DNA from 2 places in the Kitasatospora sp. NPDC001683 genome. Region 1 is predicted to be linked to the other one. Evidence: riboswitches for the same ligand, from Rfam matches in the RefSeq annotation. Region 1 holds a riboswitch; the other holds the start of a gene.
The links. Region 1 has a riboswitch for S-adenosylmethionine ahead of ACWCYO_RS19570 (IclR family transcriptional regulator). Riboswitches for the same ligand answer to the same signal wherever they lie in the genome.

Region 1 (4,067 bases):
GCTCGGCCGACCGCGCCCAGTGTCTCGGCCAGTTGATCGGGGCGGAGCCGGGTGAGGGCGCCGGTGGTGGGGAGCAGGTCCAGCCACTGCTCGCGGGTGTAGGGCCGCTGCCAGTCGAATCGCCACTGTTCCGGATCGTCGAACCGCCCGGTCTCGCGGATCGCGTCGGCGATCTTCGCGTAACCGGCCAGGTACGTCTCCAGCGGACGCCGGGCCGGCTGGCTGCTGAACGGGGAGTCGGGCGCGACCCGCCGGTAGGCCGCGGCGAACGCCTCGGCCACCTCGGCGGGCGGTTCGAAGACGTGCCCGAAGATCGCCAGGCGCCCGCCGGGGCGCAGCACCCTGGCCGCCTTCGGGGCGCCGACGGCCGGGTCCACCCAGTGCCACGACTGGGCGGCGATCACCGTGTCGAACCTTCGGCCGGCCGGCTCCCAGGCTTCGAAGGTCGCCACCTCGACCCGCAGGCCGTGGGCTCGCGCGGCGTCGGCCATCCGGGCGTCCGGGTCGATGCCGAGCACGGTGCAGCCGGCGGCCTGGAACTGGCGGGATGCGATGCCGGTGCCGCAGCCGACGTCGAGTACGTGGGGCCCCGGGCTTCCGGCGACGATGCGTGACACCAGGTCATCGGGGTAGCGGGGGCGGGCCTGGTCGTAGCGTTGCGCGTCCGTGCCGAACGATTCGGCGGTCTGCCGGGCCTGGTGCGGCCGCGCCGGGTCGGGGTGCTCCCGCGGTAAAGTGGGCATGCGTTCACTTTAGTGGGCAAGCGCCCACCTGCCAATGGGCGCACCGGAGTCCGTGTACACGAGAGGATCTGCGAGTTGCCGACCGGGGTGCATCTTCGCGACGCGCGCCAGCAACTGTTCGACGCAGCCGAACGCGTGCTGCTGCGGGACGGCCCGAACGGGCTGACCAGCCGGGCCGTCACCGACGAGGCAGGCTGCGCCAAAGGCGTGCTGCACCGGCACTTCACCGATTTCGACGCCTTCCTCACCGAGCTCGTGCTCGACCGGGCCGCACGGCTCGAGGCGCAGGCGCGGGCGCTGCGCGAGACCGTCGGCGCCGGCACCGTGGCCGACAACCTCACCGGCGCGCTGATCACCCTGTTCGGACCGGTCCCGGTGGCGATCATCCCGCTCATCACCTTCCGGGACGAGCTGCGCGCCCGGCTGCGGCAGGCCACCCCCGGTGGCGGCATCGCGGTCCTCGCCCAGGTCGCGACGGCGGTCTCCGCCTACCTGACGGACGAACGGGCCCTGGGCCGCATCGCAGCCGATGCCGACATCGACTCGCTCACCCTCTCCCTGGTCGGAGGCGGGCACCTGCTGTTCGCGGACCGCGATCCGGACCCGCCGACGAAGGCGACCGTCAACAAGCTGGTGACCACGGTGCTCGCCGACGTCGTGCAACGGCGGCCTCGCTGAAACCGACGGGCCGCCCGCGACGGCGCTGATCGCCGCCGGTTGTGCGGGTGGGGAAAGTTTTGGCGGGGCGCCCGGGGAATCTTGTATGGTTCGTCGCGAATCATCCAGAGGGGTGGAGGGACCGGCCCTACGAAGCCCCGGCAACTCCCCGGTCGAACCGGCGTCCGAAGTACGCGCCGTGCCGCCCGGGATCAGTGCCAACTCCGGCCTGTCGCCAACGTGGCGCGGGAAAGATGAGGAGACACGGTGCTCTCTGTGCTGTCCTTCGCCCGGGCGCTTCCCGCCCCGGCCCTTTCGCGTACCCGTCTCGTGTCCGGCGCAGGCAACCGGCTGCATTCGCAGGCCTGTCCTCGCTGACCACCCCGCTCCCCACCCCACCGGAGCGTCCGTGAGCCGAACCCACCCACGGCACACGGGATTCGAGACTGGAGTACCCGTCCATGGAGAACCTGGAGAACACGAGCGGCGTCGGCGTGCTCGACAAGATCACCTCGATCCTCGGCACCCTGGAGGCCGGTCCGGCCACCCTGGCCGGACTCGTGGACGCCACCGGCCTGGCGCGGCCGACCGCCCACCGGATCGCCGTCGCGCTGGAGCACCACCGCTTGCTCGGCCGGGACCTGCAGGGCCGGTTCGTCCTCGGCCCGCGACTCGCCGAGCTCTCGGCCGCCGCCGGTGAGGACCGCCTGCTGACCGCGGCCGGCTCGGTCCTCACCCACCTGCGCGACGTCACCGGCGAGACCGCCCAGCTCTACCGCCGGCAGGGCGAGGTGCGGATCTGCGTGGCGGCGGTCGAGCGCCTCTTCGGCCTGCGCGACACCGTTCCGGTCGGCCTCGCCCTTCCGATGAAGGTCGGATCCGCGGCCCAGGTCCTGCTCGCCTGGGAGGAGCCGGAGCGCCTCCACCGCGGTCTGCAGGGCGCCCGCTTCACCGCCACCGCGCTCAGCGGGGTACGGCGCCGCGGCTGGGCCCAGTCGATCGGCGAACGCGAGCCGGGGGTGGCCTCCGTCTCGGCACCCGTCCGCGGGCCGTCCAACCGGGTGGTGGCGGCCGTGTCCGTCTCCGGCCCGATCGAACGGCTCACCCGCCACCCCGGCACCCACCTCTCCAAGGCCGTCATCGAGGCGGCCGCCCGCCTCACCGAGGCCCTGCACCGCCCCTGACCCGGCCGCGGTGCCGCCTACTGCGCGGCCTTGTCGACGAGGGCGGCGAACCGCGCCAGCGGGTCCCCGGTGAACGGGCGCAGCGCGGGGGCGAGGAAGCGCGGGCTGCGGAACCGCAGGCCGCCGAGGAAGGCGAAGCGGGTGGTGCCGTCGCCCGGCACGGCGGCACCCTGGTCAAGGTCCCCGCCCCCGGCGCCTCCCGGCGCTGCTCCGCGTGCGGCTTCACCACGCCCGGCAGCAGGAAGTCCCAGGCCGTGTTCGTGTGCAAGAACCCGGACTGCGGCTGGTCGGGCGACGCCGACCACAACGCGGCCCGGAACGTCTTGCACCTGTACCGGATGGGCCTCGCGCTCATCCCGGCTGCCGGAAGGGCAGTCGTCAGGCGCGCGAAGCGCGTCAAGCCCGCTACCGCACAGGTCGCCGCCTCGGCGACGGCGGCGGCGGTGGACGGGACGGTGCGGGCCTGAGCCTCCGGAACCCGAACGGTGTCCCGCGGCTCGCCTTCGAGAGCCGCAGGACGCCGTCCGTCCATTCGGAGGGTGTCAGCGCCGCAGGTGCTGGACGGCGCGCGGGCCGGTGACGGGCGCTGCGGCGTGCGCGGCCTGTGCGCCGGGCGCGCCGGCGGCGGGGCTGCGCAGGGTGCCGGGCTGGAAGCGGCCGCTGTACACGTCGGTGGAGTTCAGCGGGTCGGCGCTGTTGGCGGTCACCATGACCGGGCGGATCTGGTGGCCGTCGTTGATCAGCGCCTGGTAGTCGCCGAGGAAGTGGCCGCCGGCGAAGGGCGCCTGCAGCCAGTCGAAGACCGGCGAGACCTGCCGTTCGATCGGGCTGTCCTCGCCGCCGCGCGGGAAGCTGAGCAGCCAGGCGGCGGTGGGTAGCGTGGTGGTGTTGCCGGGGGTGAGGTAGCGCAGGTCGTAGTAGCTGACGGCGACGGTGCCGTTGGCGGTCACGATGATGGACGGGGTGAACGCCGGGGCGCCCGGGGCCTGGCTGATCCGGGTCGGACCGCTCCAGGTCTGGCCGCCGTCCGTGGAGTGCACCAGCTGGATCGCGTCGTACTGGCCGCCGGTGAACTCCGAACCCTCGTAGGCGAGGTAGAGCTCGCCGGTCTGCGGGTCGACGGCCACGCTCGGCAGACCGCCGCCGGCCCGGAGGGACTTGGTGGCGTCGGCGGGCGCGTTCGGGTCGACCTCGGGGACGGAGGTGTCGGTGGCGACCCGGACCGGTTGGCTCCAGGTCTCGCCCTGGTCGGTGGAGCTGACCATGCCGAAGTGCACGTCGCTGACCGTGGTGGCGGTGCCGTCGGTGAAGGTGATCCAGTCGAAGAAGTCGTACAGCGTGTCGGTCCGCGGGTCGACCACGATCTGGTTGCCGATGGTCTGGGTGTTCGCAGTCGTGCTCGTGATGACGAAGGGCTTCGCCGGGGTCCAAGTGCGGCCGTGGTCACGGGTGATGGAGATGTAGCCCGGTCCGTCGAAGTAGG
Region 2 (4,067 bases), on a different contig from region 1:
CCGAGGATCTTCCGGAGCTGTCCTACCTCGAGTGCGCGACCACCCCCGCGGTGATCAAGGCGCTGGAGAAGGGCGGCATCGACCTCTGCGTGCTGGACGGCGAGGCGGTCCCGGCCGGCGGGCTCGGCCTCGGGCGCCAGCTCAAGGACGAGATCTACGGCTGCCCGCCGGTGCTGGTGCTGATCGGCCGGCCGCAGGACTCCTGGCTCGCCGCCTGGAGCCGGGCCGATGCCGCGATCTCCCACCCGGTGGACCCGGTGGCGCTGGCCGGGGCGGTCGCCACCCTGCTGCGGGCACGGCTGGCCAAGCGGGCCCCGGTCGCACGCTGAGCGAGGGCGTCTCAGTACTAGAGAAGGCAGGGGCCCGGGCGCCCCGCCGCTCGATAGGCTGGCTCCATCCGTACGGACGTCCCCCCGCAGCGGGGGAACCGACAACAGCTGGAGTCAGCCATGGTGAACGTGAACCCTGCGAACGGTGGTACCGACCCCGCGCAGGTGGTCCGCACCTGGCCGGACCTCCTGGCGGCACTGTTGAAGGGGGAGGACCTCGACCGCTCCTCCACCGCGTGGGCGATGGACCGGATCATGAGCGGCGAGGCGTCCCCCGTCCAGGTGGCCGGGTTCATGGTGGCGCTGCGGGCCAAGGGCGAGACGGTGGACGAGATCGCCGGTCTGGTCGACGCGATGTACCAGCACGCCGAGCCGCTGGACATCCCCGGCCCGGCGGTCGACATCGTCGGCACCGGCGGCGACCGGGCGAAGACCGTCAACATCTCCACCATGTCGGCGATCGTCGCGGCGGCCGCCGGGGCCAAGGTGGTCAAGCACGGCAACCGGGCCGCCTCCTCCTCCAGCGGCTCCTCGGACGTGCTGGAGAAGCTCGGGGTGGCGCTGGACCTGTCGGCCCGGCGGGTGGCCGAGGTCGCCGAGGAGGTCGGACTCACCTTCTGCTTCGCGGCGAGGTTCCACCCCTCGATGCGGCACGCCGCCACCGCCCGGCGCGACCTCGGGGTGCCGACCGCCTTCAACATCCTCGGCCCGCTGACCAACCCGGCGAAGGTCACCGCGCACGCGATCGGCTGCTTCGACACCCGGCTCGCCGGACTGATCGCGGGGGTGCTCGCCCGGCGCGGGGCGACGGCGCTGGTGTTCCGCGGCGACGACGGGCTGGACGAACTGACCATCACCACCACCTCGCGGGTGTGGGTGGTGCGCGACGGGGCGGTCACCGAGACCACCTTCGATCCGCGGGACGTCGGCATCGAGCTGGTCGGCATCGAGGCGCTGCGCGGGGCCGACGCCGCGTACAACGCCGAGGTCGCGCGCCGGCTGCTGGCCGGGGAGCGCGGGCCGGTGCGGGACGCCGTCCTGCTGAACACGGCGTCGGCGCTGGTCGCGCTGGACCTCGGCGACGCGCCGCTGACGGAGCAGCTCGCGGCGGGCATGGCCCGGGCGGCCGAGGCGATCGACTCGGGCGCGGCGCAGGACCTGCTGCGGCGCTGGTCGGAGGCCACCAGCCGGATCTGAGACGGCAGTTGAGGGCCCGTGGCGATTGGTCGGTACGGGCCCTTTGCGCGCCCCGAGCCGAAGGGGCGCGCCGGTGCCGAGAGTTGAGGAGTGACAAGCGAGGTACGAGCGCCGGAGCGACGAGCGTCGGCGCCGGGTTCGAGCGCCTGGCGATTGGTCGGTGCGGGCCCTTTGCGCGCCTCGAGCCGAAGGGGCGCGCCGGTGCCGAGAGTTGAGGAGTGACAAGCGAGGTACGAGCGCCGGAGCGACGAGCGTCGGCGCCGGGTTCGAGCGCCCCGGAGGCGAGCGGGCGAGAACACTGTCCGGATGGTGGATGCCCGTTTGACCCTCCGACGTACCCGACCTAGAGTCTGGGCCAGGTCATGAGTGACAGCGCCAAGCCCCAGCTGGCTGTCCGGCAACCCTCCGTCCGTGGCGGGGTGCCCTGGGTGAGGACCGGGTCGCCGGGCAGGCCGTCCGCGCGACAAGCGCGGACGCCGGACGACCAGCACTCCCGGGGTCCCTCACCCCTCGAAGGAGTGCATCCTCATGTCCCTCTCCACCGAAGTCTTCGCCCCGCTCGCCGTCCTCGGCCACGACGTCCAGGTGCCGCTCGCCAGCGGTGAGAAGGTGGGCTACGCGGCGCTCGACTACGCGGCCAGCGCGCCGGCGCTCCAGCGGGTCTGGGACGACGTCGCCGCCTACGCCCCGTACTACGGCAGCGTGCACCGCGGCGCCGGGTACCTGTCGCAGCTGTCCACCGACCTGTTCGAGCAGAGCCGCCGTACCGTCGCCGAGTTCCTCGACCTGCGCGAGGGTGACCAGGTGGTCTTCACCCGCGCCACCACCGACTCGCTCAACCTGCTGGCCGCCGCCGTGCCGGCCGGCACCCGGGTGTTCGCCTTCGAGACCGAGCACCACGCCTCGCTGCTGCCCTGGGCGCACGCCGGGCTGGAGGTCAGCTACCTGCGGGCGCCGCGCTCGCGGGCCGAGGCGGTGGCCGCGCTGGAGGCGGCGCTCGCCGGGGCGCCCGAGGGGCCGAAGCTGCTGTGCGTCACCGGTGCCTCCAACGTGACCGGCGAGCTGTGGCCGGTCGCCGAGCTGACCGCGAGCGCGCACCGGCACGGCGCCCGGGTGGTGCTGGACGCCGCCCAGCTGGCCCCGCACCACCGGGTTTCGGTGCGCGAGCTGGACGTCGACTGGATCGCCTTCTCCGGTCACAAGCTGTACGCGCCGTTCGGCGCCGGGGTGCTCGCCGGGCGGGCGGACTGGCTGGACGCGGCCGAGCCGTACCTGGCCGGCGGCGGGGCGACCCGGACGGTCGCCCGGGAGCTGGACGGCTCGGTGGCGGTGCAGTGGCACACCGGTCCGGCCCGGCACGAGGCTGGCTCGCCGAACGTCATCGGCGCCTACGCGATCGCCTCGGCCTGCCGGGCGCTGACCGAGGCCGGCTTCGACGCGTTGGAGGCCCGGGAGCGGCAGCTGGTCGAGCGGCTGACGGCGGGGCTGGCGGAGATTCCGCAGGTCAAGGTGCTGAACCTGTTCGGCGAGGGCTCCGCCCGGGTGGGCGTGCTGTCCTTCGTGGTCCGGGACTGGAACAGCTCGCACTTCTCGGCCGCGCTGTCCGCCGAGTACGGCATCGGGGTGCGCGACGGGCTGTTCTGCGCCCACCCGCTGGTGCGGACCCTGCTCGGTGAGGAGTCCGGCGTGGCTCCCGGTCCAGTCTCTGTGTGCGGGGCGCCCGAGCCCTCGCTGCCGGGGGAGCGCAGCCTGAACGCGATCCGGGTGAGCTTCGGGGCCGGCACGCCGGACGAGCACATCGAGCGCTTCCTGACCGCCGTGCGCGAGCTGGTCACCGACGGCGCGGCGTGGAACTACCGCAACGAGGGCGGCCGTTGCGTCGCCGACAGCCGCCGTGACGGCTGACGGTCACTCGTCCAGGCCGAGGGCGAACGCCGCTTCCAGGTCGTGCTGGGAGTAGGTGCGGAAGGCGATCTGGGTCTCGGTGTGGGCCACGCCCGGGACCTTGTTGAGCCGGCCCGGGATGACCTCGGCCAGGTCGTCGTGGCGGCGCACCCGGACCATCGCGACCAGGTCGTAGCCGCCCGTCACCGAGTAGACCTCGCTGACGCCCTCGATGGCGGCGATGGCCTCGGCGATCTCCGGGATGCGGTCGACACTGGTCTTGATCAGGACGATGGCGGTGATCACGTTCTCGGGCTCCTTCGTGGGGTGCGGCCAGCGTATCGGGCCTCAGCGGGGGCGTCTCGGGGGGTGCCCGACCATGGTGCAGGCGTACAGGAAGCCGGCCGAGAAGCCGATCACGTGCACCAGGTAGGCCACCCCGGGCCCGGCCGAGTGCACCGACCACCACTGCAGGGCGAACCAGAGGCCGAGCACCAGCCAGGCCGGGAAGCGCAGTGGGAGGAAGAGGAGCAGCGGGACCAGGGTGGTCACCCGGGCCTTCGGGTGGAAGCGCAGGTAGGCGCCGAGCACGCCGGAGATCGCGCCCGAGGCGCCGATCAGGACCCGGGTGAAGCCGGGGGAGTGCGCCTCGGCGAG

Region 2: linked by a shared signal. The riboswitch ahead of ACWCYO_RS19035 (aminotransferase class V-fold PLP-dependent enzyme) and the one ahead of ACWCYO_RS19570 (IclR family transcriptional regulator) in region 1 are both predicted to bind S-adenosylmethionine.

Annotation. Positions count from the first base shown of each region.
Region 1 is NZ_JBSFGK010000033.1:47,845-51,911, forward strand. It holds gene ACWCYO_RS19560 (class I SAM-dependent methyltransferase) at 1-743, opposite strand, end outside; gene ACWCYO_RS19565 (TetR/AcrR family transcriptional regulator) at 819-1,421, shown strand; SAM riboswitch class I at 1,519-1,661, shown strand; gene ACWCYO_RS19570 (IclR family transcriptional regulator) at 1,871-2,584, shown strand; gene ACWCYO_RS19575 (hypothetical protein) at 2,602-2,745, opposite strand; partial or broken gene ACWCYO_RS19580 (zinc ribbon domain-containing protein) at 2,737-3,051, shown strand; gene ACWCYO_RS19585 (sialidase family protein) at 3,127-4,067, opposite strand, start outside.
Region 2 is NZ_JBSFGK010000032.1:14,290-18,356, forward strand. It holds gene ACWCYO_RS19025 (DNA-binding transcriptional response regulator) at 1-329, shown strand, start outside; gene trpD (anthranilate phosphoribosyltransferase) at 450-1,526, shown strand; SAM riboswitch class IV at 1,885-2,002, shown strand; gene ACWCYO_RS19035 (aminotransferase class V-fold PLP-dependent enzyme) at 2,055-3,431, shown strand; gene ACWCYO_RS19040 (Lrp/AsnC ligand binding domain-containing protein) at 3,435-3,716, opposite strand; gene ACWCYO_RS19045 (rhomboid family intramembrane serine protease) at 3,759-4,067, opposite strand, start outside.